DNA from 4 places in the Azospirillum sp. A23 genome. Region 1 is predicted to be linked to each of the others. Evidence: predicted binding sites of a transcription regulator. Region 1 holds the regulator's gene; each other region holds the start of a gene.
What was found. The regulator PhoB, encoded in region 1, activates phosphate uptake and scavenging genes when phosphate is short. The targets are predictions, from matches to a motif close to TNTCATAAAACTGTCA.
Positions count from the first base shown of each region.

Region 2: ugpB (sn-glycerol-3-phosphate ABC transporter substrate-binding protein UgpB) is a predicted target of PhoB. The motif match lies at 4,645-4,660, and genes of this name have one in related genera.
Region 3: ABNQ40_RS21105 (Na/Pi cotransporter family protein) is a predicted target of PhoB. The motif match lies at 2,024-2,039, and genes of this name have one in related genera.
Region 4: pstS (phosphate ABC transporter substrate-binding protein PstS) is a predicted target of PhoB. The motif match lies at 2,289-2,304, and genes of this name have one in related genera.

Region 1 is NZ_CP170667.1:2,642,003-2,649,648, forward strand. Features, by position in the region: gene ABNQ40_RS29920 (Bax inhibitor-1/YccA family protein) at 1-564, shown strand, start outside; gene ABNQ40_RS29925 (S-adenosyl-l-methionine hydroxide adenosyltransferase family protein) at 661-1,389, opposite strand; gene phoB (phosphate regulon transcriptional regulator PhoB) at 1,462-2,166, opposite strand; gene pstB (phosphate ABC transporter ATP-binding protein PstB) at 2,284-3,114, opposite strand; gene pstA (phosphate ABC transporter permease PstA) at 3,120-4,445, opposite strand; gene pstC (phosphate ABC transporter permease subunit PstC) at 4,438-5,820, opposite strand; gene ABNQ40_RS29950 (PstS family phosphate ABC transporter substrate-binding protein) at 5,847-6,893, opposite strand; gene ABNQ40_RS29955 (ATP-binding protein) at 7,022-7,646, opposite strand, start outside.
Region 2 is NZ_CP170667.1:2,010,893-2,018,538, forward strand. Features, by position in the region: gene ABNQ40_RS26825 (DUF1674 domain-containing protein) at 1-120, shown strand, start outside; gene ABNQ40_RS26830 (sn-glycerol-3-phosphate import ATP-binding protein UgpC) at 142-1,218, opposite strand; gene ugpE (sn-glycerol-3-phosphate ABC transporter permease UgpE) at 1,244-2,092, opposite strand; gene ugpA (sn-glycerol-3-phosphate ABC transporter permease UgpA) at 2,089-2,973, opposite strand; gene ugpB (sn-glycerol-3-phosphate ABC transporter substrate-binding protein UgpB) at 3,051-4,406, opposite strand; gene ABNQ40_RS26850 (ATP-binding protein) at 4,715-6,334, opposite strand; gene ABNQ40_RS26855 (M48 family metallopeptidase) at 6,612-7,370, shown strand; gene ABNQ40_RS26860 (EAL domain-containing protein) at 7,417-7,646, opposite strand, start outside.
Region 3 is NZ_CP170667.1:779,414-787,059, reverse strand. Features, by position in the region: gene ABNQ40_RS21120 (50S ribosomal protein L25/general stress protein Ctc) at 1-90, shown strand, start outside; gene pth (aminoacyl-tRNA hydrolase) at 186-758, shown strand; gene ychF (redox-regulated ATPase YchF) at 873-1,973, shown strand; gene ABNQ40_RS21105 (Na/Pi cotransporter family protein) at 2,122-3,792, shown strand; gene ABNQ40_RS21100 (EAL domain-containing protein) at 3,975-4,886, shown strand; gene ABNQ40_RS21095 (NUDIX hydrolase) at 4,840-5,307, opposite strand; gene ABNQ40_RS21090 (LysR family transcriptional regulator) at 5,430-6,383, shown strand; gene ABNQ40_RS21085 (MFS transporter) at 6,506-7,646, shown strand, end outside.
Region 4 is NZ_CP170668.1:327,075-334,720, reverse strand. Features, by position in the region: gene pstC (phosphate ABC transporter permease subunit PstC) at 1-969, opposite strand, end outside; gene pstS (phosphate ABC transporter substrate-binding protein PstS) at 1,078-2,145, opposite strand; gene ABNQ40_RS31955 (methyl-accepting chemotaxis protein) at 2,346-4,955, opposite strand; gene ABNQ40_RS31950 (glutathione S-transferase N-terminal domain-containing protein) at 5,239-5,859, opposite strand; gene gloB (hydroxyacylglutathione hydrolase) at 5,943-6,710, opposite strand; gene ABNQ40_RS31940 (class I SAM-dependent methyltransferase) at 6,765-7,574, shown strand; gene ABNQ40_RS31935 (methyl-accepting chemotaxis protein) at 7,575-7,646, opposite strand, start outside.

The DNA.
Region 1 (7,646 bases):
GCCATGATGGCCACGATCTTCGGCACGCCGCTGAAGTGGGTGGTGATGCTGGCGCCGCTGGCCTTCGTCATGGTGCTGTCCTTCGGCATCCAGCGCCTGTCCTTCGCATCGGCACAGATGATCTTCTGGGCCTATTGCGGCGCGATGGGCCTGTCGATGTCGGCCATCTTCCTGGTCTTCACCGGGGCGTCGATCGCGCTGACCTTCTTCGTCACCGCGGCGACCTTCCTGGCGATGAGCCTCTACGGCTACACCACGAAGGCCGACCTGTCGAAGATGGGCTCGTTCCTGATGATGGGCGTCATCGGTCTGGTGATCGCCGGCCTGGCGAACATCTTCTTCCAGTCGCCGGCCCTGCACTTCGCGATCTCCGCCATCGGCGTGCTGATCTTCACCGGCCTGACCGCCTATGACACCCAGTCGATCAAGGAAAGCTACGCCGAGGGCTACGATCACGAGAGCACCGGCAAGCTGGCCCTGATGGGCGCCCTGACGCTGTACCTGGACTTCATCAACCTGTTCCAGTTCCTGCTGCAGTTCCTGGGCCAGCGCAACAACGACTGAACCCCGGACATCTAACCCGAGACGCCCGATCGGACAAGCACCTGATCGACGCAGCAGCCGCCCGGAAGCACCCGCTTCCGGGCGGTTTTCTTTTGGTCAGGTTTCCACCGTCACCGCATCGCCGACCTTGAGACCGAGCAGTTGGTCGGCCCGCCCGCGGTTGACGGCGATCTCCGCCAACCCGTTGGAGTTTTCGTACCACAGCGGCTGCCCCGGCCCGACGGCGCCGAAGGTGCGGGCACGGGTGACGCGGGCGCCGCCGGCGGTCAGCACCGCGTCGGCGGGCAGGGCGGATGCCCGCATGCCGGTCATGGCGTTGCCGTAGACATCGACATAGACGATGCGCGGCAGCTCGTCCGGCCAGTCCGGGCGGCCGAGGACGGCGGGATCGAGCGGGCTGCGCGCCACGGCCTGCCCGGTGGCAAGGCTGGCGGCCACGGGGGCGAACAGGTCGCGGCCGTGGAAGCTGGCGGACAGCCGGTCCGGGATCCAGTCGATTGTCCAAGCGTTTAGCGACGTTGCGCGGCGGGCGAGCAAAGCGAACAGCCCATTGTCCGGCCCGACGAACCAGCGTCCGTCGGCCTCCACCATCACCGGCCTCCGGTCGGTGCCGACGCCGGGATCGACGACGCAGAGAAAGACGCTGCCGGCGGGGAAGGCCGGGGCGTAGGCCGCCAACAGATAGGCAGACAGCTGCGGGTCGAAGGCGGGAGCGTCGGCGAACAGGTCGATGACCGGCACGCCGGGCGCCTGTTGCGCCAACACCGCCTTCATCTGGCCGGTGTAGGGACCGGAAAGCCCGAAATCGGTGAAGAGCAGGATCATCGGGGGCATGGGGGCAGTCTCACCAAGGCTGCGGTGGTTCTGCCCCCATCCTACCCCCATCCTATCCTGGGCTCACACCGACTTGGTATCCAGCGCGTAGCCGGCCGACCGCACGGTGCGGATCAGGTCCAGCTCGTCCTCTTCGTTCATCGCCTTGCGCAGGCGGCGGATGTGTACGTCGACCGTACGCGGCTCGACGTACACGTCGTGGCCCCACACCAGATCGAGCAGCTGTTCGCGCGAGAAGACACGGCCGGCATGCTGCATGAAATGGCGCAGCAGGCGGAATTCGGTCGGGCCGAGGTGTACGTCCCGGCCGTTGCGGCGGACGCGGTGGGCGGCCAGATCCATCGTCACGTCGGCGAAGGTCAGCACCTCGTCCGTCATGCCGGGCGATGCGCGGCGCAGCACGGCGCGCATGCGGGCGACCAGCTCGGTCGGGGAAAAGGGCTTGGTGATGTAGTCGTCGGCACCGGAATTCAGGCCGCGCACACGGTCGCCTTCCTCGCCGCGGGCGGTCAGCATGATGATCGGGATGTCGCGGGTCTTGGCGTTGCGGCGCAGCTGGCGGCAGACCTCCAGCCCGCTCATCAGCGGCAGCATCCAGTCCAGCAGCACGATGTGCGGCGTCTGTTCGCCGGCGGCCAGCAGGGCCTCCTCGCCGTCGCTGGCGGTGGCGACGCGGAAGCCTTCCTTTTCCAGGTTGTACTTCAGCAGCGTCAGGATGTCGGCCTCGTCCTCGACGATCAGGACGAGCGGCTTCAGGGCCGCGTTCATGGTGGCTCCGTTCACAGCGCGCGTCTCGACGTTAACCGGCATGGCACAGCCTTTTCAACAAAGGAGGGAAGAGGGGCGGGCATCGGGAAAGACAGGGGGCAAGTCCAGGGCGGGGGCTCAGCCATAGCGGCCGGTGATGTAGCCCTGGGTGCGCTCGTCGCGCGGGTTGGTGAAGATTTCCTCTGTGTCGTCGCACTCCACCATCTCGCCCAGATGGAAGAAGGCGGTGCGCTGCGACACGCGGGCGGCCTGCTGCATGTTGTGGGTGACGATGACGATGGTGTAGTTGGCCCGCAGCTCGTCGATCAGCTCCTCGATGTGGGCGGTCGCGATGGGGTCGAGCGCCGAGCAGGGCTCGTCCATCAGGATCACCTCGGGGCTGACGGCAATGGCGCGGGCGATGCACAGCCGCTGCTGCTGGCCGCCGGACAGGCTGGTGCCCGGTTCGCGCAGCCGGTCCTTCACCTCCGCCCACAGGCCGGCGCGCTTCAGCGAGGTCTGCACCACCTCGTCCAGCTCGTCGCGGCCGGAAGCCAGGCCATGGATGCGCGGGCCGTAGGCGACGTTGTCGTAGATCGACTTCGGGAAGGGGTTCGGCTTCTGGAACACCATGCCGACGCGGGCGCGCAGCTGCACCGCATCGACCGCCTTGCCGTAGACATCCTCGCCGTCGAGCGCGATCTGCCCTTCGACCCGGCAGCCCTCGATGGTGTCGTTCATCCGGTTCAGGCAGCGCAGGAAGGTCGACTTGCCGCAGCCGGACGGGCCGATCAGCGCCAGCACCCGGTTTTCCCGGATGTCGAGGTCGATGCCCTTCAACGCCTGCTTGGCGCCGTAGAACACCTTCACCCCGCGGGCGGTCATCTTGTTGGGCAGCGCTGCGCCGGAACGCTGGCCCGGACGGTCGTCGGCGCGGGGCCGCAGCTTCAGCGGGCTCGGAATGCTCATGACGCTCACCACCGTCTCTCGAAAATCTTGCGCAGGATCACGGCCGCGCCGTTCAGCAGGATCAGGACGCCGAGCAGGATCAGGATCGCCGCCGAGGTGCGCTCGGTGAAGGCCCGCTCCGGGCTGTCGGCCCACATGTAGATCTGCACCGGCAACACCGTGGCGCTGTCGGTCAGCCCATGCGGGATGTCGACGATGAAGGCGACCATGCCGATCATCAGCAGCGGCGCCGTCTCGCCCAGCGCGCGGGCCATGCCGATGATGGTGCCGGTCAGGATGCCGGGCATCGCCAGCGGCAGCACATGGTGCAGCACCGTCTGCAGGGGCGAGGCGCCGATGCCCAGCGCCGCCTGACGAATCGACGGCGGCACCGCCTTCAGCGCGACGCGGGACGCGATGATGATGACCGGCAGCGTCATCAGCGCCATCACCAGCCCGCCGACCAGCGGGGCGGAGCGCGGCATGCCGAAGAATCCCAGGAACACCGCGAGGCCGAGCAGGCCGAAGATGATCGACGGCACCGCGGCGAGGTTGTTGATGTTCACCTCGATCAGGTCGGTCCAGCGGTTCTTCGGCGCGAACTCCTCCAGATAGACCGCGGCGGCGATGCCGGTCGGCACCGACAGCGCCATGGTCACCAGCAGGGTCAGCAGCGAGCCGGCGATGGCGCCGCCGATGCCGGCCTGTTCCGGCTCGCGGCTGTCGCCGGCGGTGAACAGGGTGGTGTTGAAGCCCTGCGCCAGCGCACCCGACGCCAGCAGCGCGTCGGCGGCGGCGATCCTGGCGTCGCCGATCCCGCGCTCGCTTTCCGGCAGGTCGCGGCGGTAGGCGCCCTTCACCAGCTGGTCGATCTGGTCGTCGGCGCGGACCCAGACGGTCTGCGTCGTGCCGGCCAGCGCCGGATTCTTCGCCACCATCGCCTCCAGCTCGTAGGGGGCGCCCGACGACAGCAGGTCGTTCAGCACGCGTTTGCCGGCACGGTCGGTCACCTGCGGGAACTGGGCGTAGAGCGCCCGGCGCAGCGGGGCGGTGTAGTTGCGGTCGGCGACCTCCGCCGGGTCGAGCGTCACCTCCAGCCGGATGCGCGCTTCCCAAAAGGCACTGGCGCCCTTGGCGACGATGGAGCCCAGCAGCAGCACCAGGATCAGCGCCGCCAGCGCCACCGCGGCGGCGCCGGCCAGCCGGAAGCGGCGCTCCGCCGCATGGCGGGCACGCAGACGTCGGGCGAAGGCCTCGCTGCGCAGGCGCGACTTCGGCGCAGTGGAGTGGCCAGGGGAGGAGGCGGGGGAGGGCGTCACGGCCGCCGCGTCCCGCTCGACGAGGTCAGTCATATTTTTCCCGATAGGTCCGGACCACCCGCAGGGCGACCATGTTGAGGCAGAGCGTGACGAGGAACAGCACGAGACCGAGACCGAAGGCCGACAGCGTCTTCGGGCTGTCGAACTCCTGGTCGCCGACCAGCAGCGTGGCGATCTGGGTGGTGACGGTGGTGACCGCCTGCAACGGGTTGGCGGTCATGTTGGCGGTCAGGCCCGACGCCATGGTGACGATCATCGTCTCGCCGATGGCGCGGCTGACCGCCAGCATCACCGCGGCGACGATGCCCGGCAGCGCCGCCGGCAGGACCACCTGCCTGATGGTTTCCGACTTGGTGGCGCCGAGGCCGTAGGAGCCGTCGCGCAAGGATTGCGGCACCGCGTTGATGACGTCGTCCGACAGCGAGCTGACGAAGGGGATGATCATCACCCCCATGACGATGCCGGCGGCCAGAGCCGATTCCGAACTGACGTCCAGCCCCAGCGCCTCGCCGACCGAGCGGACGAAGGGCGCCATCGTCAGCGCGGCGAAGAAGCCGTAGACCACGGTCGGGATGCCGGCCAGGATCTCCAAAGCCGGCTTCAGCCAGGTGCGCACGCCGCGACCGGCATATTCCGACATGTAGATCGCCGCCATCAGCCCGACCGGCACCGCCACCAGCATGGCGATCACCGTGATCAGCAACGTGCCGGCGAACAGCGGGATCGCGCCGAAGGAGCCGCTGGAGCCGACCTGATCGGCCCGCATCGCCATCTGCGGGCTCCAATGGGTGCCGAACAGGAAGTCGAGCGGCGAGACGACGCTGAAGAAGCGCAGCGCCTCGAACAGCAGCGACAGCACGATGCCGACCGTGGTCAGGATGGCGACTAGCGAACAGACGACCAGCGCCACCCGCACCACCAGCTCCACCGCCGGACGGGCGCGCAGGTCGGGGCCGATGCGGTGACGGCCCCAGGCCAGCCCGGCGACGGCGAAGCTGGCGCCGACGGCGAGCAGGCTCCAGCCGGCGAGATCGCGCAACGCGGCGTAGCGGCGCGCCGCCTCGACCACCAGCGGATCGGCTTCACGCCCGGTCGAGATGCCGCGGGCGAGGTTGAGGATGTCGGCCTTCAGCAGGGCGACCGACTGGCCGTCGCCGGTGGTCAGCCGCTCCGGCAAGGCCGACAGCACCAGCTGCATGGCCAGCCAGCCTTCCGACGCCGTCCAGGCGACGAACAGCAGCAGCGCCGGCAGCCCGGCCCACAGCGCGACATAGACGCCATGATAAGAGGGGACCGAATGCAGCTCCGCCACCCGCCCGCCGACGGACGCCGCCGCCCGCGACCGGCCGATCATGAAGCCGATCACGGTGAGCAGGGCCAGGATCAGGGCGAGGAGAGTCAGCTGCATGCGGGTCGCTCAAGAGGAGGAGTTGGTCAGAACTGGAGCGGCGTCAGGTTGACCGCCTCGACGCGGGCGGCGTCGCGCAGCGACTTCGGTTCCGGGATCAGCCCCTTGTCGACCAGATAGCCGTCGTCGCCCATCGCCCGTTCCGACGTGTATTCGCCGATGAACTCGCGGATGCCCGGAATGACGCCGGCATGGGCGTTCTTGACATAGATGTAGAGCGGGCGGGCCAGCTCGTACTTGCCGGCGGCCACCGTCTCCGCCGTCAGCTCTACCCCGTCCATCTTCGCCGACTGCAAGGTGTCGCGGTTCTGGTCGAGGTAGCTGTAGCCGAACACGCCGAAGGCGTTGGGATTGGCGAGCAGCTTCTGGACGATCAGGTTGTCGTTCTCGCCGGCCTCGACATAGGCGCCATCCTCGCGGATGGTCATGCAGGCGCGCTCGCGCGCCTTTTCGTCGGGGACGGCCTTGGCGACCTCGGCCACCTTCCTGCAGCCTTCCAGCATCGCCAGCTCGTTGAAGGTGTCGCGCGTCCCGGAGGTGGGCGGCGGCCCCAGCACCTCGATCGCCGCCTTGGGCAGCGACGGGTCGATGTCGGACCACAGCTTGTAAGGATTGGCGACCAGGGCGCCGTTCACCGGCACCTCCTTCGCCAGCGCCTTCCACAGGATGACGGTGGACAGCGACACCGGCGCCGCCTTCCGGGAGGAGGCCAGCGCGATGCCGTCATAGCCGATCTTCAGCTCGGTCATCGTGGTGACGCCGTTGCCGGCACACTGGTCGATTTCCGACTTCTTGATCCGGCGCGAGGCGTTGGCGATGTCGGGATGGGCCGGGCCGACGCCGGCGCAGAACAGCTTCAGCCCGCCGCCGGTGCCGGTCGATTCGACCACCGGGGTCTTGAACTTGCCGGTCTTGCCGAAGGCCTCCGCCACCGCGGTGGTGAAGGGGAAGACGGTGGAGGAGCCGACCGCGCGGATCTGGTCGCGCGACTGCGCCCAGGCCGGGGCGGCAAGGCTCAGGGCCAGGGTCAGGCCCAGGGCGGTCGCGGCGACAACATGGGTCCGGGTGGTCACGGGTGCCCCTCCTTGAGGAAACGGAGACTGGTCCAGCGGAATGGCGCGGACCATAGACCCGGAGGGCGACCGATTGATTACGTTTTTATGACGCTTTCATGACAGCGTCACGGAGCACCCCGCCTCTCTCACACCCCGCCATATCCCCTCTCCCCCCCGGGGAGAGGGTTAGGGTGAGGGGGGAGCGCGGCGGGAGCCTTGGGAACGAGACGCAGCGTCTCCCCCTCACCCCGGCCCTCTCCCCGGGGGGGAGAGGGGGACTCGGCAGGCAGGTAAACGGTGAAGGCGCTGCCCACCCCGACCTCGCTTTCGATGGTCAGCCGGCCGCGGTGGCGGTTCAGGATGTGCTTGACGATGGCAAGCCCCAGCCCGGTGCCGCCCATAGCGCGGGAGCGCGCGGCATCGACGCGGTAGAAGCGCTCGGTCAGGCGGGGCAGGTGGGTGCGGGCGATGCCGTCGCCGCGGTCGCGCACCGACACCGACACCATGGCGGTGCCGCCGCGCCCCATACGCTTGTCCTTCGCGGCAGCGCCGGGCGCCGGCAGGCCGGTGAAGCCCACCGCCGCACCGTCGGCCAGCGCCACGCTGACGGTCACGTCGGTGTCCTCGCGCGTGTATTTGATCGCGTTGCTGACGAGGTTCTGGAAGACCTGGGTCAGCTGGTCCTCGTCGCCGACGACCGGCGGCAAATCCTCCGGCGCCTCCATGCGCAGGCGGATGCGGCGCTCCGCCGCCTTCAGCTGAAGCGCGGCG
Region 2 (7,646 bases), 630 kb from region 1:
ACCGATGGAACGGAAGCCAAGGGTCCGGAACAGAAGCCGGGCGAGATCGGCGGCCCGAAAGGGCCGGAGCCGACCCGCTACGGCGACTGGGAGTTCAAGGGACGCTGTTCGGACTTCTGATCGGAGAGTGACCGCGCCCGGTCACTCCATCCGCCGGCCGGTGACCGCGTCGAACAGGTGCAAGGCGCCGTCCTGCGGGGCGACCGTCAGCCGGTCGCGCTCGCGCACGGTGGGAATGCCGGCCATGCGGACCAGCAGGCTCTCGCCGTCCGGCAGACGGCCATAGACCACGGTATCGGCGCCCAGCGCCTCGACCAGTTCGACCTCGATGGAAAAGCCACCGGAGAAACCCTGTGCGGCGACGGCCATGTGCTCCGGCCGGATGCCGAGCTTCACCGGACGGCCGGCGTCGGTCGGACGCGCCTGCGGCAAGGCCAGACGCTGGCCGCCGGGCAGCAGCACCGCCTCGCCGCGGTCGTCGATGCGGCCGTCCAGCACATTCATCGGCGGCGAGCCGATGAAACCGGCGACGAACAGGCTGGCCGGACGCTGATAGACCTCCAGCGGCGTGCCGATCTGCTCGGCCACGCCATGATTCATCACCAGGATGCGGTCGGCCAGGGTCATCGCCTCCACCTGATCGTGGGTGACGTAAAGGCTGGTGATGCCGAGCCGGTCCTGAAGCCGCTTGATCTCCACCCGCATCTGGGTGCGCAGCTTGGCGTCCAGGTTCGACAGCGGCTCGTCGAACAGGAAGGCGGCCGGTTCGCGCACGATGGCGCGCCCCATGGCGACGCGCTGGCGCTGGCCGCCCGACAGCTGGCTCGGCCGGCGGTCGAGGAAGCGGCCGAGTTCGAGGATGTTCGCCGCCTTGTCGACGCGCGCCCGGATTTCCGCCTTCGGAATGCCGCGGATCTTCAGGCCGTAGGCCATGTTGTCGAAGACCGTCATGTGCGGATAGAGCGCGTAGTTCTGGAACACCATCGCGATGTCGCGATCCTTGGGGTCCAGATGGTTGACCACGCGCCCGCCGATGGCGATCTCGCCGCCGGTGATGCCTTCCAGCCCGGCGACCATGCGCAGCAGGGTGGACTTGCCGCAGCCCGACGGGCCGAGCAGGACCAGGAATTCCCCGTCCTGGATCGCGATGTCGATGCCCTTGATCGCTTCGACCGGGCCGTAGGACTTGCGGACGTTGCGGATTTCAACGGTTGCCATTGTTCTTCTTTCCCTTCGCCCGCGCTTACTTTTCGCTGTCCACAAGACCTTTGACGAACCAGCGCTGCATGAACACCACCACCGCCACCGGCGGAAGCATCGCCAGCACCGTGGTCGCCATGATGATGTGCCAGTCGTTGGCCGATTCGCCGGTGCCGATCATCTTGGTGATGCCGGTCACGATGGTTTCCATGTCGCCGCTGCTGGTGACCAGAAGCGGCCAGAGATACTGGTTCCAGCCATAGATGAAGAGGATGACGAACAGTGCCGCGATGTTGGTGCGCGACAGCGGCAGCACCACGTCGATGAAGAAGCGCACCGGCCCGGCACCGTCGATCTTCGCCGCCTCCAGCAGTTCGTCCGGGATGGTCAGGAAGAACTGGCGGAACAGCAGCGTCGCGGTGGCCGACGCGATCAGCGGGATGGCCAGCCCGGCATAGGTGTTGATCAGGCCGAGATCGGCGACGACCTTGTAGGTCGGGATGATCCGCACCTCCACCGGCAGCATCAGCGTGATGAAGATCAGCCAGAAGAAGGCCATGCGCAGCGGAAAGCGGAAGAAGGCCACCGCATAGGCCGACAGGATGGAGATGGCGATCTTGCCGACCGCGATGGACAGCGCCATCACCAGGCTGTTCAGCATCATGGTGCGGACGGGCGTGTACATGGCGCGGTCGCCGGCCTCGCCCACCCAGGCCTGGGCATAGTTGGTCGCCCCCTGCCCGCCCGGCCACAGCGGCAGGCCGCCGCGGCCGATGGTGCCGGAATCCCAGGTGGAACCGATCAGCGTCACATAGATCGGATAGGCGAAGATCAGAACGCCGACGATCAGGACGATGTGCGGCAGCAGATCGATGAAACGGGTCGGCTTCATGAGTAGTGGACCTTGCGCTCGACGAAGCGGAACTGCACCGCGGTCAGCGCGATGACGATCACCATCAGGATCACCGACTGGGCCGACGACCCGCCGAGGTCGTTGTTGACGACGCCGTCCTGATAGACGCGGAAGATCAGCGTCTCCGTCGCCTTGCCCGGCCCGCCCTGGGTCAGGGCATGGATGGTGCCGAAGGTTTCGAAGAAGGCGTAGACCATGTCGACCACCAGCAGGAAGAAGGTGGTCGGCGACAGCAGCGGGAAGGTGATGGTCCAGAACCGCCGCACCGGACCGGCGCCGTCGATGCTGGCCGCCTCCATCACCGAGCGCGGGATCGCCTGCAATCCGGCCAGGAAGAAGATGAAGTTGTAGGACACCTGCTTCCAGCTGGCGGCCATGATCACCATCGTCAGCGCCTGCCCGCCGTTCAGCCGGTAATCCCAATCATAGCCCAGCGCCCGCAACGCCCGGCCGAAGGACCCGATGTCGGGGTTGAAGATGAACATCCACAGCACCGCCGCGACGGCCGGGGCCAGCGCGTAGGGCCAGATCAGCATCGTCTTGTAGGCCCGCGCGCCCTTGATCTTCGAATCGGCCAGCACCGCCAGCAGCAGCGCCAGCCCCATCGCCAGCACGGTCACCGCCAGACTGAAGACGACCGTGACCTTCAGCGTGTCGAGATAGTTCGGGTCGCCCAGCACATTGGTGAAGTTCTCGAACCAGACGAACTCGCTGCGGATGCCGAAGGCGTCCTGCAGATGCACCGACTGCCAGATCGCGTTGGCTGCCGGCCAGATGAAGAACACCAGCGTCACGGCCACCTGCGGCGCCAGCAGCAGGTAGGGCAACAGCCGGTTGTCGAAGGTGACGCGACGCTGCAAAGGATGGTCTTTCGTGAATGGTAAACAGTGCGATCCTTCCCCGGCCACTGGACAGGGGAAGGATGTTGCAGACGGGATCAGCCCTTGTTGGCGCGCTCGAAGTTGCGCAGCACGGTGTTGCCGCGCTTGATCGAGGCGTCGAGAGTCTGCTTGGCGTCCTGCTGGCCCTGGAAGGCCTTCTCAAGCTCTTCCTGGATGATGTTGCGGATTTCCGGCAGGTTGCCCAGGCGCAGGCCCATGCTGTTCTCGGTGGTCGGCGTCCGGGTCAGCTGGGCGGCCGGCACGTCGGCGCCGGGGTTCTTCTCGTAATAGCCCTGCGCCTTGGCGAGTTCGAAGCCCTTCATCGTCACCGGGACGTAGCCGGTGTCCATGTGCCACTTGGCATCGACCTCGGGCCGGGCGAGGTAGGTGAAGAACTGCGACACCGCCTTGTATTCGGCCGGCGTGCGCTTGGGCGAGGTCATCACCCAGAAGGCGGCGCCACCGATGATGCTGTTCTTCGGCCCGTCCTTGGCGAATTCCGGCCAGTAAGGCAGCGGAGCGGCACCCCAGGCGAAGGTCGCCTCCTTCAGGATGCGGCTGCGCAGGCCCGACGAGGCGTGGATCATCGCGCATTCGCCCGACGGGAACAGGGCGTCGGGCTTGTTGTCGCGGCCGCCATACTTGAACAGGCCGTCCTTCTGCATGTCGATCAGCGTCTGGACATGCTTGACGTAGAGCGGGGCGTCGATCTTCAGCTCGGCGTTCAGGCCGCCGAAGCCGTTGGCCTGGCTGGCGAAAGGTGTGTTGTGAATAGCGCCCAGCTGTTCGAACTGCGCCCACACCGGCCAGGCGGTGGTCAGCGGGCAGGTGGAGCCGGACGCCTTCAGCTTCTTCGTCGCCTCGATCATCTCCGGCCAGGTCGCCGGCGGCTTGTTGGGATCGAGGCCGGCCTTCTGGAAGGCGTCCTTGTTGTAGAACATGATGGTGCTGGAGCTGTTGAACGGCAGCGCCATCATCTTCCCGTCCTTGGACGAGTAGTAACCCTTCACCGCCGGGATGTAGGCGTCGGCGTCGAAGGACGCGCCCGTCTCCTGCATCAGCTGGTAGACCGGCTTCACCGCCGGACCGGCGGCCATCATGGTGGCGGTCCCGACCTCGAACATCTGCACGATGTGCGGCGCGTTGCCGGCGCGGAAGGCGGCGATGGCCGCCTGCATCGTCTCCGGATAGCTGCCCTTGTAGGAGGCGTTGACCTGGACCGCCTGCTGGCTGTCGTTGAAGTCCTTGGCGATCTGCTCCAGCTGGCCGCCCAGCGGCTGCGGCAGGCCGTGCCAGAAATCGATCACGGTCTTCTGCTGCGCGAGAGCCGAGCCCGGCAGTGCGGCGGCGAACAGCAGGGCGGAGGTAGCGGCGGCGCCCGACAGGAGGGCAAGCTTGCGGCGGGTCAACATGCGGTGGGTCTCCCTATCCCGGTATGGTTCGCGGTTGTCATGAGGGCAACGGGTTGCCGTCCCGCGACGCTTTCGTGAAGTTTTGGTGGCAATCGCAGAGGCCGCTGCACACGCCAATGTGCGCGAGGTTGTGTGCGATTGCGAAAAAGACCGGCAGCGCGATGATCGCTTTCGAAACTGTTTGGTTGCTCTAACCGTCACACTGCGCACGCATACGCGGGTCTGTCAAGACGCCGCATTACAGTTTTATGACGTGAAACTCGCAGCGATGGAATGTTGCAGAGCGAAAACGCGCAAGCGCGGAACGGCTAACGTTGACAGACGGCATCCGGCCGGCGGACAGACGGCAGGGAACCGGCCCGTCCGGCCATCAGGCTGCGGCTCAACAGGCGGCGCAGAGCGGTCGGATCGCAGGGTTTATGGACCAGGGGAAAGCCGCTGCGGTCGACGCTGCGCAGCCGGTCGGGATCGGTGTCGCCGGTGACGATGACGCCCGGCACCCGCCGGCCGCAGCGGGCACGGACCGCCTGGATGGCGTCGATGCCGGTCTCCGGCCCCGACAGGCGCAGGTCGGACAGAACGAGGTCGGGCGCCGCCGCACCGCCCTCCAGCCCGGCGCAGGCTTCGTCGATGCCGCGGGCGGGGATGACCGCATAGCCCCAGCCGCGCAGCAGCAATCCGATCCCCTCAAGCTGCACCGCATCGTCCTCGATCACCAGCACCGTGCCGGTTTCCATGGGTGTGGCAGCGGCGAAGGACGACTGGCCGGCCGTCGGCTCCGGCTCGCTGTCGCCGGAGTCGTCGCCCGAGCGGTCGCCGTCATTGCCGGCCAGCGGCACCTCCACCGCGAAGACGGAGCCCTTGCCGAGCCTGGAGCGCACCGTCACCGGATGCCCCAGCACCTGCCCCAGCCGCCGCACGATGGCGAGGCCGAGGCCCAGCCCCTGCTTGCGGTCGCGCCCCGGATTGCCGAGCTGTTGGAAATCCTCGAAGATCACGGCATGGTTGGACGGGTCGATGCCGACACCGGTGTCCCACACCTCGATGCGCAGGAACTCGCCGCGCCGCCGCGCCGCCAGCAGGACCCCGCCCTTCAGCGTGTAGCGCAGGGCGTTGGCCATGATCGGCCGCAGCATCCGCTCCATCAGCGCCGGGTCGCTGGTGATGTCGGCGTCGAACGGGTGGATGTTGAGGCGCAGGCCCTTCGTCTCCGCCTCCGGGCCGAACTCCTCCAGCATCTTGGCGAACAGCTCGTCGACCGGGAAGGTCTGCGGCTTGGCGGTGACCAGCCCGGCCTCCAGCGCCGAGACCTCCAGCAGGGCGCGCAGCAGCGCCTCGCCGCCGAGGATCGCCTGCTCCAGCTTGTTCGCCAGCTCGATGGAGGCCGGATCGGTCAGCCGGCCGCTCAGCAGATGGTGGAACAGGTGCATCGCCTGGAAAGGCTGGCGCAGATCGTGGCTGGCCGCCGACAGGAACTTGCCCTTGGCGGTGCGGGCGCGCTCGGCATCGGCGCGGGCCTGTGCCGCCTCCGCCCTGGCTTCCGCCAAGGCGGCGGCCCCGGCATCGGCACCGGCACCGGCAAGGAGAGCCACCGCGCCGGTGCGGCCATCGGCGTCCGTGACGGGCGTCAACGCCAGCGTGGCAGAAAAGCCGGGGAGCGGTCCGGTGGTGGAGGCAGGCGTGCCGGTCGCCATCACCCGCCGCCGCAACCCGTCGATCCCTTCGGCCGTTTCGGCCGGCAGCCCGGCCTCCGCCAGCGTCAGCCCTTCCACCCTGCCCGGCGCATGGCCGATCAGGGCGGCGAAGGCGGGATTCGCCACCAGCACGCGCCCGTCCTCGCCAAGCAGGGCCTGGGGAGAACCGTTGGCCGACAGCAGGGCGTCCAGCCAATCCTCACGTGTCGGAGTTTTTCCAGGGATGAGGGGCATGGCATGTACTCGGCAATGCTAAGGGGCAAGGCTAAGGGGGCGATCATCAGCAAACGAACATGTGAACCGGCGGCAAATGGGAGGTCTACAGACCACCGCGTTACCTCTGCTTTATCTTGTGCCCCGATCGATCGTGTCAAATGTGACCTCAGTCGACCCCATAGGCCGGGATCGTTCGAAAGCCCTAATGCTTTAAGCCGAAACTGGACCGCGGCACCATTCCGACAAAGGGCGGAGGATGCTTCCGCAGCCGGCGCCGGCCGCGCTATAAGACGGCATGGTGCAACGCCTCCCCGCCCTTCTGCGTCGCCGCAAGCGACCCGCCGCCCGGCCTCCCCAGCCGCCCCGCGCGCTGGAGATATCCGGCCTGCCGATTCCGCTGGAGCTGCGGGAAAGCGCGCGCGCGACCCGCATGACCCTGCGGGTCGATGCCGGGCGCGGGCTGGTCCAGGTGGTGGTGCCGGTCGGTGTGTCGGAAACCGATGCCCGCCAGTTCGTCGGCCGGCATGACGGCTGGCTGCGGGCGCGGCTGGCGGCGATGCCGCCGTCCCTGCCTTTCGCCGACGGCGCCAGCGTGCCCTATCTCGGCATCGAGCATGTCATCCGCCACGACCCTGCCATGCGCGGCCCGACGCGGATCGAGGACGGCGCCCTGCTGGTCGGCGGCCAGCCGGACCATGTCGCCCGCCGCATCCGCGATTTCCTGACCGCGGAGGCCAAGCGCGAGTTGGCGACCCGTGCCCGGCTGAAGGCCGCGGCCATCGGCGCCCGCGTGGCGGCGGTCACGATCCGCGACACCAAAAGCCGTTGGGGCAGCTGTTCGTCCACCGGCCGGCTGTCCTTCTCCTGGCGGCTGATCCTGACGCCGGAGCCGGTACTGGATTATGTGGTCGGGCACGAGGTGGCCCATCTGCGCGAGATGAACCACTCACCGCGCTTCTGGGCGCTGTGCGCCAGCCTGACGGACGGCAGCGGCGTGGACTGGCCGCGGGCCTGGCTGAAGGCGAACGGCACGCGGCTGCTGCGGTACGGGTGACGCCCGCCACCCGATCCAACGCCCAGCCCAACGCCTGGCCCAGCGCCTAACCCACCGGTTCGGCCACCCGCGGCTCGGCTGCGGCGGCATCGCGCCGGACGAACTCCAGGAAATCTTCGTAGGGCATCGGACGGCCGAGCAGATAACCCTGGCACTGGTCGCAGCCCATCTCGGCGAGGCAGCCATACTGCTCCTCCGTCTCCACCCCTTCGGCCAGCGTCTGCATGCGCAAGCTGCGCGCCATGCCGATGATCGCCTCGGCGATGGCGCCGCTGT
Region 3 (7,646 bases), 910 kb from region 1:
GTGACCTCGACGATCACCGACCGCGATTTCACCATCGCGACCATCGTTGCGCCGTCGGGCCTCAAGTCGGAAGAGGGCGCCGCTGCCTGATCGGGAGCGTCCGTTCTTCGAAGATGGTTACGGTGGGGGGCTTCGGCCCCCCGCTTCGTTTGTGGAGCCTGGGTTCCGAATAAAGGGTGAGGGACATGCTGCTTCTGGTCGGATTGGGCAACCCCGGCAACGAGTATGCCCGCAACCGCCACAACATCGGCTTCATGGCGGTGGAGACCATCGCCCAGCGCCACCGCTTCACCCCGTGGAAGAAGCGGTTCCAGGGCCAGACCGCCGAGGGCACCGTCGCCGGCGACAAGGTGCTGGCGCTGGAGCCCGCCACCTTCATGAACCTGTCCGGCCAGTCGGTGGTGGCCGCCCTCCAGTTCTACAAGCTGAAGCCCGAGAACGTCGTCGTCATCCATGACGAGCTGGACCTGCCCCCCGGCAAGATCCGGGTGAAGAAGGGCGGCGGCCATGGCGGCCACAACGGCCTGCGCTCCATCGACGCGCATATCGGCAAGGACTACTGGCGCGTCCGGCTCGGCATCGGCCATCCCGGCAACAAGGATCTGGTCAGCGGCTATGTGCTGCACGACTTCGCCAAGGCCGACCAGAGCTGGATCGACCCGCTGCTCGACGCCGTCTCCGACAATCTGCCACTGATCGTGGACGGCCAGCCGGAGCTGTTCATGAACAAGGTGACGGTGGCGACGCAGGGCAGATAGGCCCCAGCCGGGCCTTGCCGGTTCCGGCATTCCCCCACTTCGCGTTTGCGCTTTGGTCCCCATCGTAGGATAAAGCGCGTCAATTCCAGCATTTCCGACGGCGAGCACCCACCCATGGGCTTCAATTGCGGCATCGTCGGCCTGCCGAACGTCGGCAAGTCGACCCTTTTCAACGCCCTGACCGCCACCCAGGCGGCCGAGGCGGCGAATTTCCCCTTCTGCACCAAGGAGCCGAACGTCGGCCGCGTCAGCGTCCCCGACCCGCGGCAGGACAAGCTGGCCGAGATCGCCAAATCGCAGAAGGTCGTCCCGACCCAGTTGGAGTTCGTGGACATCGCCGGCCTGATCCGCGGCGCGTCGAAGGGTGAAGGGCTGGGCAACCAGTTCCTCGCCAACATCCGCGAGGTGGACGCCATCGTCCATGTGCTGCGCTGCTTCGAGGACGACGACATCACCCATGTCGAGGGCAATGTCGATCCGCTGCGCGATGCCGAGGTGGTCGAGACCGAGCTGATGCTCGCCGACATGGAAAGCCTTGAGCGCCAGCTGACCAGCCTGCAGAAGAAGGCCAAGGGCGGCGACAAGGACAGCAAGATCAAGGCCGACCTGATGGAGCGCGCCCTGAAGGTGCTGCAGGACGGCAAGCCCGCCCGCGTGGTCGAGGTGTCCGAGGAAGAGAAGCCGGTGTTCAAGCAGTTCATGCTGCTGACGTCCAAGCCGGTGCTCTATGTCTGCAACGTGGAAGAGGCGTCCGCCGCCACCGGCAACAGCTTCTCGGCCAAGGTCGCCGAGAAGGCCAAGGCCGAAAATGCCGAGGTCGTCGTCATCTCCGCCGCCATCGAGTCCGAGGTCGCCCAGCTGTCCGATCCCGCCGAGAAGGCGGAGTTCCTTGAGTCGATGGGGCTGGAGGAAACCGGCCTGAACAAGCTGATCCGCGCCGGCTTCAAGCTCCTGGACCTGATCACCTTCTTCACCGTCGGTCCGAAGGAGACGCGGGCCTGGACCGTGCGCCGCCACGCCAAGGCCCCGGAAGCCGCCGGCGTCATCCACACCGATTTCGAACGCGGCTTCATCCGCGCCGAAACCATCGACTACACCAGCTACGTCACCCTCGGTGGCGAGCAGGGAGCGAAGGACGCCGGCAAGATGCGCCAGGAAGGCAAGGAATATGTCGTCCAGGACGGCGACATCTTCCACTTCCGCTTCAACGTCTGACGCATGCCGACCCGGGGGACGGAGGCTTCATGGCCCCCTTCCCCCTACGCTGTCACCCAACTGTCATATTGTCGTAACAATCCGCGCACCCTACCCTTCAGTTAGGGGTGCCGCCTGACCGCATCCCCGATCCGACAGAGGGGGTGCGATGCAGGCGACACGGGTGCTGCTGGAACTCGCCGGAAATGTCGTGCTGCTCCTGTGGGGGCTGCACATGGTGCAGAGCGGGCTGACCCGCGCGCTGGGCGGCGACCTGCGCCGCATCCTCGGGGCCGGTCTGCGCAACCGCTGGACCGCCTTCCTGTCCGGCATGGGCATCACCATGCTGCTGCAAAGCAGCACCGCCACCGGCCTGATGGCGACCGGCTTCACCGCCACCGGGCTGGTGTCGCTGATGCCGGCGCTGGCGGTGATGCTGGGGGCCAATGTCGGCTCCACCCTGATCGTCCAGATTCTCGCCTTCGACGTCGCCCATGTGGCGCCGGTCCTGCTGCTCGGCGGCTTCATCGCCTTCCGCCGCGGGGCGCGGACGCGCAGCCGTGACCTGGGCCGGGTCGCCATCGGGCTCGGCCTGATGCTGCTGTCGCTGCACCTTCTGCTGGCGACCATCGCCCCGGCGGAGAATGCGCCGATGCTGCGGCGGATGCTGGCGATGCTGACCGCCGATCCGGTGGTGGCGGTGATGCTGGCGGCACTGCTGTCCTGGGCCGCCCATTCCAGCGTCGCCGCCATCCTGCTGATCGCCTCGCTGGCCGGCGGCGGGGTGATCGGTCCGGAAGCCGCAATCGCCATGGTGGCCGGCGCCAATCTGGGAAGCGCCGTCAATCCGGTGATCGAGGGGCCGGGCGGCGACGGCCGCAACCCGGCGGCCCGGCGGCTGCCGGTCGGCAACCTGATCAACCGCCTTGTCGGCTGCCTCATCGTCGTGCCGCTGCTGGGGCCGATCACCGCCGGCCTGCAGGCGGTGTCGCCGGACGCCACGCGGCTCGCCGCCAACTTCCACCTCGCCTTCAATCTGGCGATGGCCGGGCTGTTCATCGGCCCGCTGCCCTGGTTCGCGAGGATCCTGACCCGGATTCTCCCGGAGCGGGTGGCGGTCGCCGACCCGGCGATGCCGCTCTATCTCGACCGCAGCGCGCTGCGCATCCCCCACCTCGCCATCGCCAATGCCTCGCGCGAGGCGCTGCGCATGGCCGACACGGTGGATGGCATGCTGCGTGGGGCCTTGGACGTGATCCAGACCGACGACCGCAAGCGGGTTCAGGAAATCCGCCGGATGGACGATGTGCTGGACCGGCTGCACGAGGCTATCAAAGGCTACCTCACCCAGATCAATGTCGAGGATCTGGACGAAAGCGACGCCAGCCGGATGTCGGACGTGCTGACCTTCACCATCAACCTCGAGCATGTCGGCGACATCGTCGACTGCAATCTGATGGAGACGGCCTCGAAGAAAATCCGCCGCAAGCTGCGCTTCTCCACCGAGGGGGCCGGCGAGATCGCCGGCATGCTGGAACGGCTGAGCGAAACCCAGCGGCTGGCCGCCGCCGTCTTCGTGTCGCGCGACGTCCGCTCCGCCCGCGCTCTGATCCATGAAAAGGAGGTAATCCGCGATCTGGAGACCAGCGCCACCGAGGCGCATTTCGCCCGCCTGCGCGCCGGCCGCAAGGAAAGCGTGGAGACCAGCGCGCTCCACCTCGACATCCTGCGCGACCTGCGCCGGATCAACGCCCATCTGGTTGCCGCCGCCTATCCAGTGCTCGATCAATCGGGTGAGCTGCTGCCCAGTCGCCTCAAAAGGGGAGCAGCCCGGGCGTAAGTGTTCACGTCCCATAGAATAGCTGCGCCGCCTGAGCTTCGACCTTTTCTTGTCACCAGCGCAGCAACGTTAACACTTTCGTAACCATATAAAATTCGTCAAGCTCTTTCGCGACATAGTTAACAAACCCCTCCTGTGGTTGTTATGGCAGCGAACCCCAAGGGGTTTTGAAGAGCCAAGGAATGGTTGTCGAGAGGGAGCGGACGGTGGCGAACACGCACGCGACGTCGAACGGACCCGCGAACGGACCCGGCACACAGGGGATATCCGACGCCGGATTCGCCGCGCGGGTGCGCGACGCCATCGACCGGCAGGAACTGTCCCTGGTCTTCCAGCCCCAGGCCGATGTCGTCACCAACCGCCTGACCGGGTTCGAGGCGCTGTCGCGCTGGCGCCTGTCCGACGGCACCATGCTGCCCCCCGATGTCTTCGTGCCGATGGCCGAGCAGGGGGAGGCGATCCACCTGCTCGGCGAATGGACCCTGCGGACGGCCTGTGTCGCGGCGACCGGCTGGCTGCGCGCCGGCTATCCCGACATTCCGGTGTCGGTCAACCTGTCGGCGCGGCAGCTCGACGATCCGGGACTGGTGCTCAAGGTGCTGGGCATCCTGGCGGAGACCGGCCTGCCCGCCGCCAACCTGAAGCTGGAGCTGACCGAAACCAGCATGTTCAGCCAGACCGCCGAGGCGCGCGAGGCGCTGCTGCGGTTGCGGGGCGCCGGGATCAGACTGGTGCTGGACGATTTCGGCACCGGCTGGTCTTCGCTGGCGACCCTGCGCCGGGTGCCGGTGGAGGCGCTGAAGATCGACAAGCAGTTCGTCCAGGCGATGGTGGAGGACCGTGACGCCGCCGCCATCGTCCAGGCGGTGGTGGCGCTGGCCCACGCGCTGGAATTGGGCGTGGTGGCTGAGGGGGTGGAGACGCCGGAGCAGCGGCTCTACCTGCAAGCCTACCGCTGCGATGTTTTGCAGGGCTATTGGCTGTCGCGCCCGCTGACCGCCGACGGGGTGGATGATTTCCTGGCCGAGCGCAGCGCGATCCTGCCGCCTATCGGGTCGGGGGGCTCTGCCGCTGGGCAGCAGACATCAGGATGACCCGGCGGGTTTCGTCCCACTCCGTCAGTTCGCCGGCCTCATCGGCGGTCGCCCAGCAGGCCTCCAGCGCATCGTCGGCGCAGAGCGGCTCGCCCTCCGCACTCTCCGCCGCCACCTCGACGAGTGTGTAATGGTAGTGGACGCGCCCCTCGGCATCGGGGGTGATGGCGTCCACCACGGTGACGATCCCGGTCGGCACCACCTCCAGCCCGGTCTCCTCCCGCACCTCGCGCACCGCGGTCTCGAACACCGTCTCACCGACCGACTGGGCTCCGCCCGGCAGGCTCCATTGCCCCATCCGCGGCGCCTTGCCCCGCCGGATCAGCAACACCTTGTCGCCGCGCCAGACGACGGCCCCGACGCCGACCCAGGGGCGGTCGGGATATTCGCGGCTGGAACGGTCGGGCAGAGTGGCGGACATGAACGGCTCCCTATCGATGTCTTGACCCGAAGGGTAGCGCGGTCCGACACTGGTACACCAGTCGCGAAGACGCAGTGCCGCGTCCTGCCGGTGTACACCCCACCCGACCGTATGGCCGCCCCATGAAGCTCAACGAGATCCGCACCTTCATCGCCGTTGCCGATGCGCAGTCGGTGCAGGAGGCCGGCAATCGGCTGGGGCTGACGCAGTCCGCCGTGTCGCGGCTGATCCAGCGGCTGGAGGCAGAGCTTGGCGTCGTGCTGTTCGACCGGCAGACCAAGCCGCTGGCCTTGACCCGCGACGGCGAACTGGCGCTGGCCCATGCAAGGCGCATCCTGGCGGCGGCCAGCGACTTCGCCGACGCTTTCGCCGGGTCGGCCGAACCGCGCGGGCTGCTGCGGCTCGGCATGGCCCATGTGCTGACCGCTCTGGCCACCGGACGGCCGCTGGACGAACTGCGTGCTGGCTTCCCCGGCCTGACACTGCGGCTGCATTCGGATTGGAGCAACCCGCTGATCGAGCAGGTCCGCGCCGGTACGCTGGACGGCGCGGTGATCCTGCTGTGCGAGGAGCAGATGCCTCCCGACGACCTGCCGGTCCGCCGGATCGGCACCGAACCGGTCAACATCATCGCCTCTCCCGACGACGCATCCAGCGATCTCGCCGCCATGAACCGGCGCGGCTGGGTGCTGCAACCGAACGGCTGCCGCTATCGCGAGGCGTTGCAGCAGGCGTTGGCGCCGCTCGGCTTGCAGCCCAACGTAACGGTGGAGGCCTACGACCAGAGCCTGCTGGTATCATTGGTGACCCGCGGCGTCGGCTTCGGCCTGGCACCGATGGGGCTGATCGCGCCGATCCCCGATGCGGCGGCGGTGCGCCCGCTCGACCTTCCCAATTTCCGGATGTCGGTGACGATCTGGCTGATCCAGTCGCGGACGGCCGGACGCATCGCCCCGGTCTTCGACCGGCTGGAAGAGGCGCTTCGGCGCGAACTGGCGGCTGGACGCCTGCCCGAGTGCACAGCAGCCAAGCATGCGATGGACGAACATCCCTTCCTGCATTCCGCTGCGGAATGACCTGATTGCCGATTATGAATTTGCCGAACTGTTGAGGCCCGCCTATCGTCGCAGGCAGAGCAGTTCCATAACACCGGCGCGCAGCGACACCCCGCAGCGGCGCCCGGATCCGGGAGGATGCCTTGACCACCGTTACCCCTGCACCGGCGCCCTCCTGGAGGACGCCCGCACTCGTCGTCGTCTGCGGCTGCCTGATCTCGATGCTGGCCTTCGGACCGCGGTCCAGTATGGGCCTGTTCATCGGCCCGCTTTCGGAAACCCGCGGTTGGGGCCGCGACGTCTTCGCGCTGGCGATGGCGATCCAGAACATCCTGTGGGGCGCCGGCGGCCCCTTCGCCGGGGCGCTGACCGACCGCTACGGTCCGGCCCCTGTGCTGGCCGGTGGCGGGATCCTCTATGCCGCCGGGCTGGCGCTGATGCCCTATGCCACCACCAGCGTCGAGCTGTACCTGACCGCCGGCGTGCTGATCGGACTCGGCCTGTCCGGCGCCTCCTTCGGCATCATCATCGCCGGCTTCACCCGGCTGCTGCCGCCGGAACAGCGCAGCTGGTCGGTCGGCATCGCCACCGCCGCCGGATCGATGGGCCAGTTCCTGTTCGCGCCGATGGGCCAGGCCTTCATCGCCGGCTTCGGCTGGCAGACCGCCCTGTTGCTGCTGGCAGCCTCGATGATCGCGGTGCCGCTGCTGGCCGGCGTCTTCCCCGGCCCGAAGGGCATGACGGCGAGCGGCACCCCGGCGGTGACCGGCGCCAACATCGGCTACATCGCCGCGGTGCGTCAGGCCTTCCAGCACCGCAGCTATGTGCTGCTGGTCGCCGGTTTCTTCGTCTGCGGCTTCCAGCTGGCCTTCATCACCACCCACCTGCCGCCCTACCTGACCGCCGCCGGCATCAGCCCGACGCTGGCCGCCTGGGCGCTGGCGCTGATCGGCCTGTTCAACGTCGTCGGTTCCTATGCCTCCGGCATCCTGGCGGGCAAGGTCAGCAAGCGCTACCTGCTGTGCGCCAACTATTTCTCGCGCGGCATCGCGACGGCGGTCTTCATCCTGCTGCCGATCTCGTCGGTCACGGTCATCGCCTATGCCGCGGTGATGGGCCTGCTGTGGCTGTCCACCGTACCGCCGACCTCCGGCCTCGTCGCGTTGATGTTCGGCACCCGCTACATGGGCACCCTCTACGGCTTCGCCTTCTTCAGCCATCAGGTCGGCGGCTTCCTGGGCGTCTGGCTCGGCGGCGTGCTGTATGAGCGGACGGGGTCCTACG
Region 4 (7,646 bases), on a different replicon from region 1:
GCGCTGGAGGCGGAGCAGCATCAGCTTCGCGATCGACAGCACGGTGAAGGTGATCAGGAACAGGATCAGGCCGAGCGCCACCAGCGAGGAGGTGTAGACGTCGCCCACCGCCTCGGTGAACTCGTTGGCGATGGAGGCCGAGATCGTCGTGCCCGGCGCCATGATCGAGGAGCTGATGCGGTGCGCGTTGCCGATGACGAAGGTCACCGCCATCGTCTCGCCGAGCGCACGGCCCAGGCCCAGCATCACGCCGCCGACGACGCCGGTGCGGGTGTAGGGGAGCACCACGTTCCACACCACCTCCCAGGTGGTGGCGCCCAGCCCGTAGGCGGATTCACGCACCATCGGCGGCACCGTCTCGAAGACGTCGCGGGTGATGGAGGTGATGAAGGGCAGAACCATGATGCCCAGGATCAGGCCGGCGGTCAGGATGCCGATGCCGTAGGGCGGGCCCATGAACAGGTTGCCGATGCCGGGGATCTGGCCCAGCGTATTGATCAGGAAGGGCTGGATGGTCGACTGCATGAAGGGGGCGAAGACGAACAGGCCCCAGATGCCGTAGATGATGCTGGGGATGCCGGCGAGCAGCTCGATGGCGACGCCGAGCGGGCGCTTCAGCCAGGCGGGGCACATCTCGGTGATGAACAGGGCGATGCCGAAGCTGACGGGAATGCCGACAGCCATGGCGATGACCGACGTTATCAGCGTGCCGTAAATGGGGGCGAGAGCGCCGAATTCCTCCGACACCGGGTTCCAGACTTCGGTTGCGACGAAACCGAAGCCGAACGCGCGGATTGCCGGCAGCGCGCCGTCGATCAGGGAAACCGTGACGCCGCCCAGAATCAGCAGGACGAGCAGCGCGAATGCGAGGGTGGCGTTGCGGAAAGCCGCATCCTGCAGGCGCTGGCGGCGGGCCCGTCGGGCGGTGGAAGCGTGTGCGTCGGTCAAGGTCAGCGCGATCTCGGTCATGGCCGCTCCGTGAGGCGTGCGGAAGGGACGGCGCAATTTCCATCCTCTCCGGCGATCATGCCCTCGGGCGGGCCGGCCGGCGGCCCGCCCGAGGTCGGTTGGCCGTCGTTACTTGGCCGACGCGGTCCAGACCGGCTTGCCGTCGGCCTGGATGGTCTGCGACCAGGTCTTCTGGACCAGCGACACCACGGCTTCCGGCATCGGGACATAGTCCAGATCGGTGGCCATCTTGCCGCCGTTCTTGTAGGCCCAGTCGAAGAACTTCAGCGCTTCGGCCGAAGACGCCACGTCCTGCGGGGTCTTGTACATCAGGATGAAGCTGGCGCCGGTGATCGGCCAGCTGTCAGCACCCGGCTCGTCGGTCAGCAGGACGTAGTAGCCCTTGGCATTGGCCCAGTCGGCGTTGGCGGCGGCAGCCTGGAAGGCCTCGATCTTCGGAGAGACGGTCTTGCCGTCCTTGTTCTGCAGGTCGAGGTGGGTGATGTTGTTCTGCTTGGCGTAGGCGTATTCGACGTAGCCGATCGAGCCGTCCGTCTGCTTGACCATGTTGGCCACGCCTTCGTTGCCCTTGGCGCCGATGCCGGCTGGCCACTGGACGGAGGTGTTGGCGCCGATCTGGGTCTTGAACTTCGGGCTGGTCTTCGACAGGTAGTCGGTGAACAGGAAGTTGGTGCCCGACCCGTCAGAGCGGTAGACCGGGGCGATGGCGGTGTTCGGCAGGTTGACGTTGGGGTTCAGCGCCTTGATCTGCGCATCGTTCCACTTGGTGATCTCGCCCATGTAGATGTTGGCGAGAACGGTGCCCGACAGCTTGACCTCGCCGGCCTTGATGCCCTTCAGGTTCACGACCGGAACCACGCCGCCCATGATCATCGGGAACTGGATCAGACCGGCCTGCTCCAGCTCTTCCGGCTTCAGCGGCATGTCCGACGCGCCGAAGGTGACCGTCTTGGCCTTGATCTGCTTGATGCCGCCGCCCGAACCGATCGACTGGTAGTTCAGGCCCGTGCCCGTCTCCTTCTTGTAGGCGTCGGCCCACTTGGCATAGATCGGGTACGGGAAGGTGGCGCCGGCGCCGGAGATGTCGGCGGCCGAGGCGACCGACAGCGGGGCGACCGACACGGACAGAGCGGCCAGGGCACCGAAGGCGGCGCAGCGAACGAACGCCGAGGTCATGGTTTTCACGGCTAAACTCCCGATAGGTTTGGACGGTTTGGTTGGGTTTTTCGGAAAAGCCCGGCCTTGGCCGGATGTCGTAACCCGCCTTCTTCGTCGCGGTGACCATAGCCGCCGCCGGTGACGGGTTTGTTTTGTTTACGTGTCAGTTTTATGAAACCGACCCGTTCGTGACCGGGAACGCGAAGTCCTGGTGAGGCTCATCGCGCGGCCCGGATTTCCTGGAGGAACAGATGCACGGCGGAGCCGAGGCTGGTCGCCTCGTGCGACAGGCCTTCCGCCACCAGCAGCACATCGCCGGCTTGGGCGCGCACCTTGGCCGCGGCCTCCGACAGGCCGGCGACATGGTCCGACGCCGCCTGGGTGCCGACCGCCACGCGGTGGGAGCTGTCGACGATGCTCGACGTGATGGTCGCCTGCTCCTCCACCGCCGCGGCGATGGCCGAAGCGTTGGATTCGATGCGCTGGACGCTGCCGGCCATGGCCGCCACCACCTCCGCCGTCTCGCGGCTGGCCGCCTGGGTCGCGGCGATCTGGCGGGCGATCTCGGCGGTGGCCTGGGCGGTCTGGCCGGCAAGGGCCTTCACCTCTCCGGCGACCACGGCGAAGCCGCGGCCCATCTCCCCTGCCCTCGCCGCCTCGATGGTGGCGTTCAGCGCCAGCAGGTTGGTCTGGCCGGCGATCTCGTCGATCAGACCGACGACGGTGCCGATCTCGCCCGCCGTGCTCGACAGGTCGGCGACGGTGGCCTTCACCTGCTCCGCGCCTGCGGCGGTGTCGCCGATGATGCGGGCCGATTTGCCGGTGCGCTTGCTGATCTCGGCGATGGACTGGGAGATTTCCGAGGCGGCGGTCGCCACCTGCTGGATCCCCGCCGCCATCTCGCCGGACAGCTGCATCGCGGCATCGGCGCGGTCGTTGGCGTTGGCGGCGATGTCGGTCAGCGAGCGGGCGCGGGCGGCCATCCGGCGCGCGGCCTCGGCCAGCGTTTCGACGCTGCTCAGCACGTTGCGCTCGAACTGGTCGGCGATCTCCAGCATGCTGGTGCGGCGGGCCGACGCGGCGTTGCGGCGCTCGATCTCCACCTTCTCGTGCGCCTCTTCCATGGCGCGGGCGTTGGCGATGAAGACGAACAGCGCGCGGGCCATGTCAGTGATCTCGTCATTGCCGTCGGCCTTCTGCTCCACCGTCAGGTCGCCGTCGGCAACCCGGCGCATGGCATCGGCGAGCGTCTCCATCCGGCCGACGACGCGGCGGCCGACATAGAGCGAGACGATCAGACCGGCCAGCAGCACGCCGGCAGTCGCCAGCAGGATTTGAACCTGATTGGTGCGCTCCAGCGCCTCGTGGGCGGCGGCGGCCCCGTCGGCGGTCGCCCTTTCCGCAGCCTGGACCAGCCCGTCGACCATGGCGGTCAGGGCGGCGCCGGTGCTGCGGTTGCTGTCGATCAGCGTGGCATTCTCGGCATAGGCCGCCAGTTCGCCGGCCCGCAGCGCCAGGATGCCGTCGTTGCCGAAGCCGAGTTCCAGCAGCCGGTCCGCCAGCCGGCGCACCTCGGCCCCCAGATCGTCCCCGGAAGCGGTCAGGGTGCCGCGGATCGTTGCAGCCAGCGGGTCCAGCGTGCGGCGGGCGGCAGCCAGACGGGCCGGCGTCTCGGCGTTGCCGGCTTCCGCCAGCTTGCCGGCCAGCAGGTTGGCGTCGGCCATCAGGCCGCTCAGCACGGTGTAGCGCTGCTGGGCCGCCGGGACCGTGTTGGTGGACATATCCTGCATCCGCTCGGCGATCGCGTTGCCGGCCTCGGCGATGCGGCCGCGCGAGTTCAGCATCAGCGGCAGCATGCGGGCGTTGGCGTCGCGGTCCAGCCGGACGATGTCGTCGACACCGGCGGCCAGCGATTCGGCCAGCTTCTGCGCCTCCGCCTCCGGAATGCCAGGGGTGAGCTGACGGACGCGGCGGGTGTAGACGCTGGCATCGCCGTCGCCGAAGGCGGCAAGCTCGTTGATCGTCGCCACCACCGGGGCCGCCGCCTCGCTCTTGGCCAGGGGACGCAGCGCGCCCTGAAGATCGGATAGGGCGGAGTTGAAGTCGGTGGACAGCGACATCACCTTGGACCGGTTGGTCTCGAAGGCGCCGATCAGCAGCGATTTGGCGAGGGCCGCCTCGGCACCGCGCAGTTGGAACAGCGGGATCACCGTCTGCCCCAACTCGGCACCGATCACCGCGGAGGACTTGGAAGTCGCCTGCACCATCGCGGAAATCGCCTGTGCCAGTTGCTCTCGCGAGGCCTGCATGTCCGGCTTCAGCGCGGCGAGCAGCCGGGCGTGCGCATCGCTCAACTCCGCCAGCCGGCCGCTGCGCTGTTCCTGCAAGGTCAGCCGCCGGCCGGTCGCCGTCCCCAGCGCATCGATGGTGCCCAGCAGCGAGCGCGCGGTGCCGGTCAGTTCGGAGACGCGGGCCGCATCGCCACCAGTATGGCCATGTCCGACGGCCAGCTGGGCGAGCTGACCGTCCAGCGCCCGGCGCTGCTCGCCTGCCGCGTTGCGCAGCCGGCCCAGATCCTCTTCCGACGATGCGGCATCGATCAGCGGTCCCAGCGCCAGCACCCGCGCGGTGGTGGTGGCAAGGCCGTGGGCGGCGCTGAGCACCGGCACCTGGGTGCCGGTGATGTCGGCGACATGGCCGCGGACGGCGCCGTAGGACATCCAACCGACCACCGCCGCGATGCAGGGCAGTGCCGCCACGGTTCCGAAGGCGATCAGCATCTTCGACTTGATGCCGGACCGCCGACGTTGGTCGATAGGCTTTGCCATATGGGCCACCCGTGGCTTGGAGGTTGTCCGTACCGCGCCTGCGGTTCTCCGCAAGCCGGCCGGTGCCATGGGTAGCCCTTCTGGTTGGATGAATTGGTGACGGTTGGATGAAGTTTTCGCTACGCACAATCGAAAGATTGCTGCGCGCCGGAAATCATCGGTCGCGCGGGCGGTCATGGTGAATTGAACGTAAACAGCGCGTGAAACGAATAGCGGCGCCCGACTGGGCCGGGCGCCGCGTTACTGCACGCATACCGCGTAAAATCTGGAAGGAGCGCCGACGTTACACCGGCGGCGCCGTCCGCCGCAGGCTGTCACGGTCAGAGGCCTTGGTGAACCAGCCGGTCAGCGCCTGACGCCCCTCGCGCCAATCCTCGTGCCCGAACCGGAAATCGAGGTAGCCGAGCGCCACCAGCACCGACAGGCTGCCGATGGTGGCCTCCCCCTCCAGCGACGCGGCCTCCGCCTCCAGCAGGTCGAGCGAACGGGTCACCGCCTTGCGCTGGCGCTCCATCCAGTTGGCCGATTTCTCGCCATCCGGACGCATGGATTCCAGCCGACGCAGGATGGCGGCGTCGCAGATGCCGTCGGCGATGGCCTGCTGGCGCAGTGCCGTCCAGCGCGCCGGTCCGGCCGGCGGGAACAGCGGCGCCCGGTCGCCCAGCGAATGGCCGCCCAGCGAATTGAGATATTCGACGATCACCGGGCTGTCGAACAGCGTGATGCCGTCCTCCAGCGTCAATGCTGGCACCTTGCCCAGCGGGTTGTCCGTCGGCAGGTCGGTGTCGGCAGACCAGGGATCGGTCGTCACCCGCTCCACCCGGTCCTCCAGCCCGCGTTCGATCAGGACCATCATCACCTTGCGCACATAGGGCGAGGTGGGGCTCCAGCGCAGCTTCAACATGGGCGTTCCTTTTTACGTCTGATTGGCCGCTTCCGAACATTCCAGGACAGGCCGGCGACGGTCGGGACCGCCGGCCGGCCCGCTCACCCGCGGAAATGGTCCTTGCGCCGGCGCAGTTCGGCGAACACCTCCACCGACGGGGCGCCGGCCATGCCGATGGCGGCCTGGACACCGGGATCGTCGGCGCGCAGGAAGGGGTTGGTCCGCCGTTCCATGCCGATGGTGGTGGGAAGCGTCGGCCGGTTCCGCTCGCGCAGCTCCGCAACCTCCTCCATCCGCTGATGCAGGGCGGCGTTGGCGGGATCGACGGTCAGGGCGAAGCGGCCATTCGACAGAGTGTATTCGTGACCGCAATAGACCAGGGTCCGGTCGGTCAGCGCCCGCAGGCTTTGCAGCGAGTTCCACATCTGCGCCGGCGTGCCTTCGAACAGCCGGCCGCAGCCCAGCGAGAACAGCGTGTCGCCGCTGAACAGGGTTTCCGCCGCCTCGAACCAGAAGGCGATGTGGCCGCTGGTGTGGCCGGGCACGGCGAAGACGCGGGCGGTCTGCTCGCCGAACACCGTCCGGTCGCCGTCGCTGAGCGCCACGTCCATGCCGGGAATGCGGTGGGCGTCGGCGCGGGCGCCGACCACGCTGGCGCGATAGCGCTCCTTCAGCGCCGCCGCTCCGCCGATATGGTCGTCGTGATGGTGGGTCAGGAAAATGTGGGTCAGGGACCAGCCGCGCCGGTCCAGCTCGGCCTGCACCGGGGCTGCGTCGCCGGGATCGACCACACCGACCTTGCCGGATGCCGCGTCGCGCAGCACATAGATATAGTTGTCGGCGAAAGCCGGAACGAGAATGACCTCCACGGCAGCGGACTCCCTGCTGTTGCGATACGAAACCCGTGTTACGCTTGGGATACCATGTACACAGATATCGTCGATTTGAGGGAGTTCTACGAGTTCGGATTGGGGCAGACCGCCCAGCGGATGATCCGCCGCCGCATCCGCACCATCTGGCCGGACGTGCGCGACCAGATCGTGCTGGGCGTCGGCTACACCACGCCCTACCTGCGCCCCTTCATGGGCGAGGCCGACCGGGTGGTGGCGGTGATGCCGGCCAGCCAGGGCGTCAGCTTCTGGCCGGCGGAAGGGCCGGGGATGGTGGCGCTGGGCGACGAGGCCGACCTGCCCTTCGGCGACAACACCATCGACCGCGTGCTTCTGGTCCATGGGCTTGAGGGCACCGAGCAGCTGCGCCCGATGATGCGCGAAATCTGGCGCGTGCTGGCCGGCGGCGGCCGGGTGCTGGCGGTGGTGCCGAACCGCCGCGGCCTGTGGGCGCGCGCCGACTGGACGCCCTTCGGCCACGGCTTTCCCTATTCCGCCTCGCAGCTGAAGCAGGTGCTGCGCGACACCATGTTCGTGCCGGAACGCACCCGCCATGCCCTGTTCATGCCGCCGCTCCGCTCGCACTTCCTGCAAAAGACGGCACCCGCCTGGGAAGAGGTCGGCGGGCGCTGGTTCAAGGCCTTTGCCGGGGTGACGATGATCGAGGCGTCGAAACAGATCTTCGCCGGCGTGTCGCGCCGGGCGGCGCAACAGCCGGTGAAGCGCCGGCTGATCGTGCCGCTGCCGGGCGGTGCGGCCCCCGCCGCCCGAAGCGGCAGTCCCCGCACCACCATTGTCGGCGGCGACTCCGTCGATTGCCAGCAGCCTTATCCCCGGACTTGATCAATTACGAACCTGACGCAGCACGTCGGTGACGCGGCCGGCAAGACCGCTGCCCAGGCTGCCGGCCCGCTC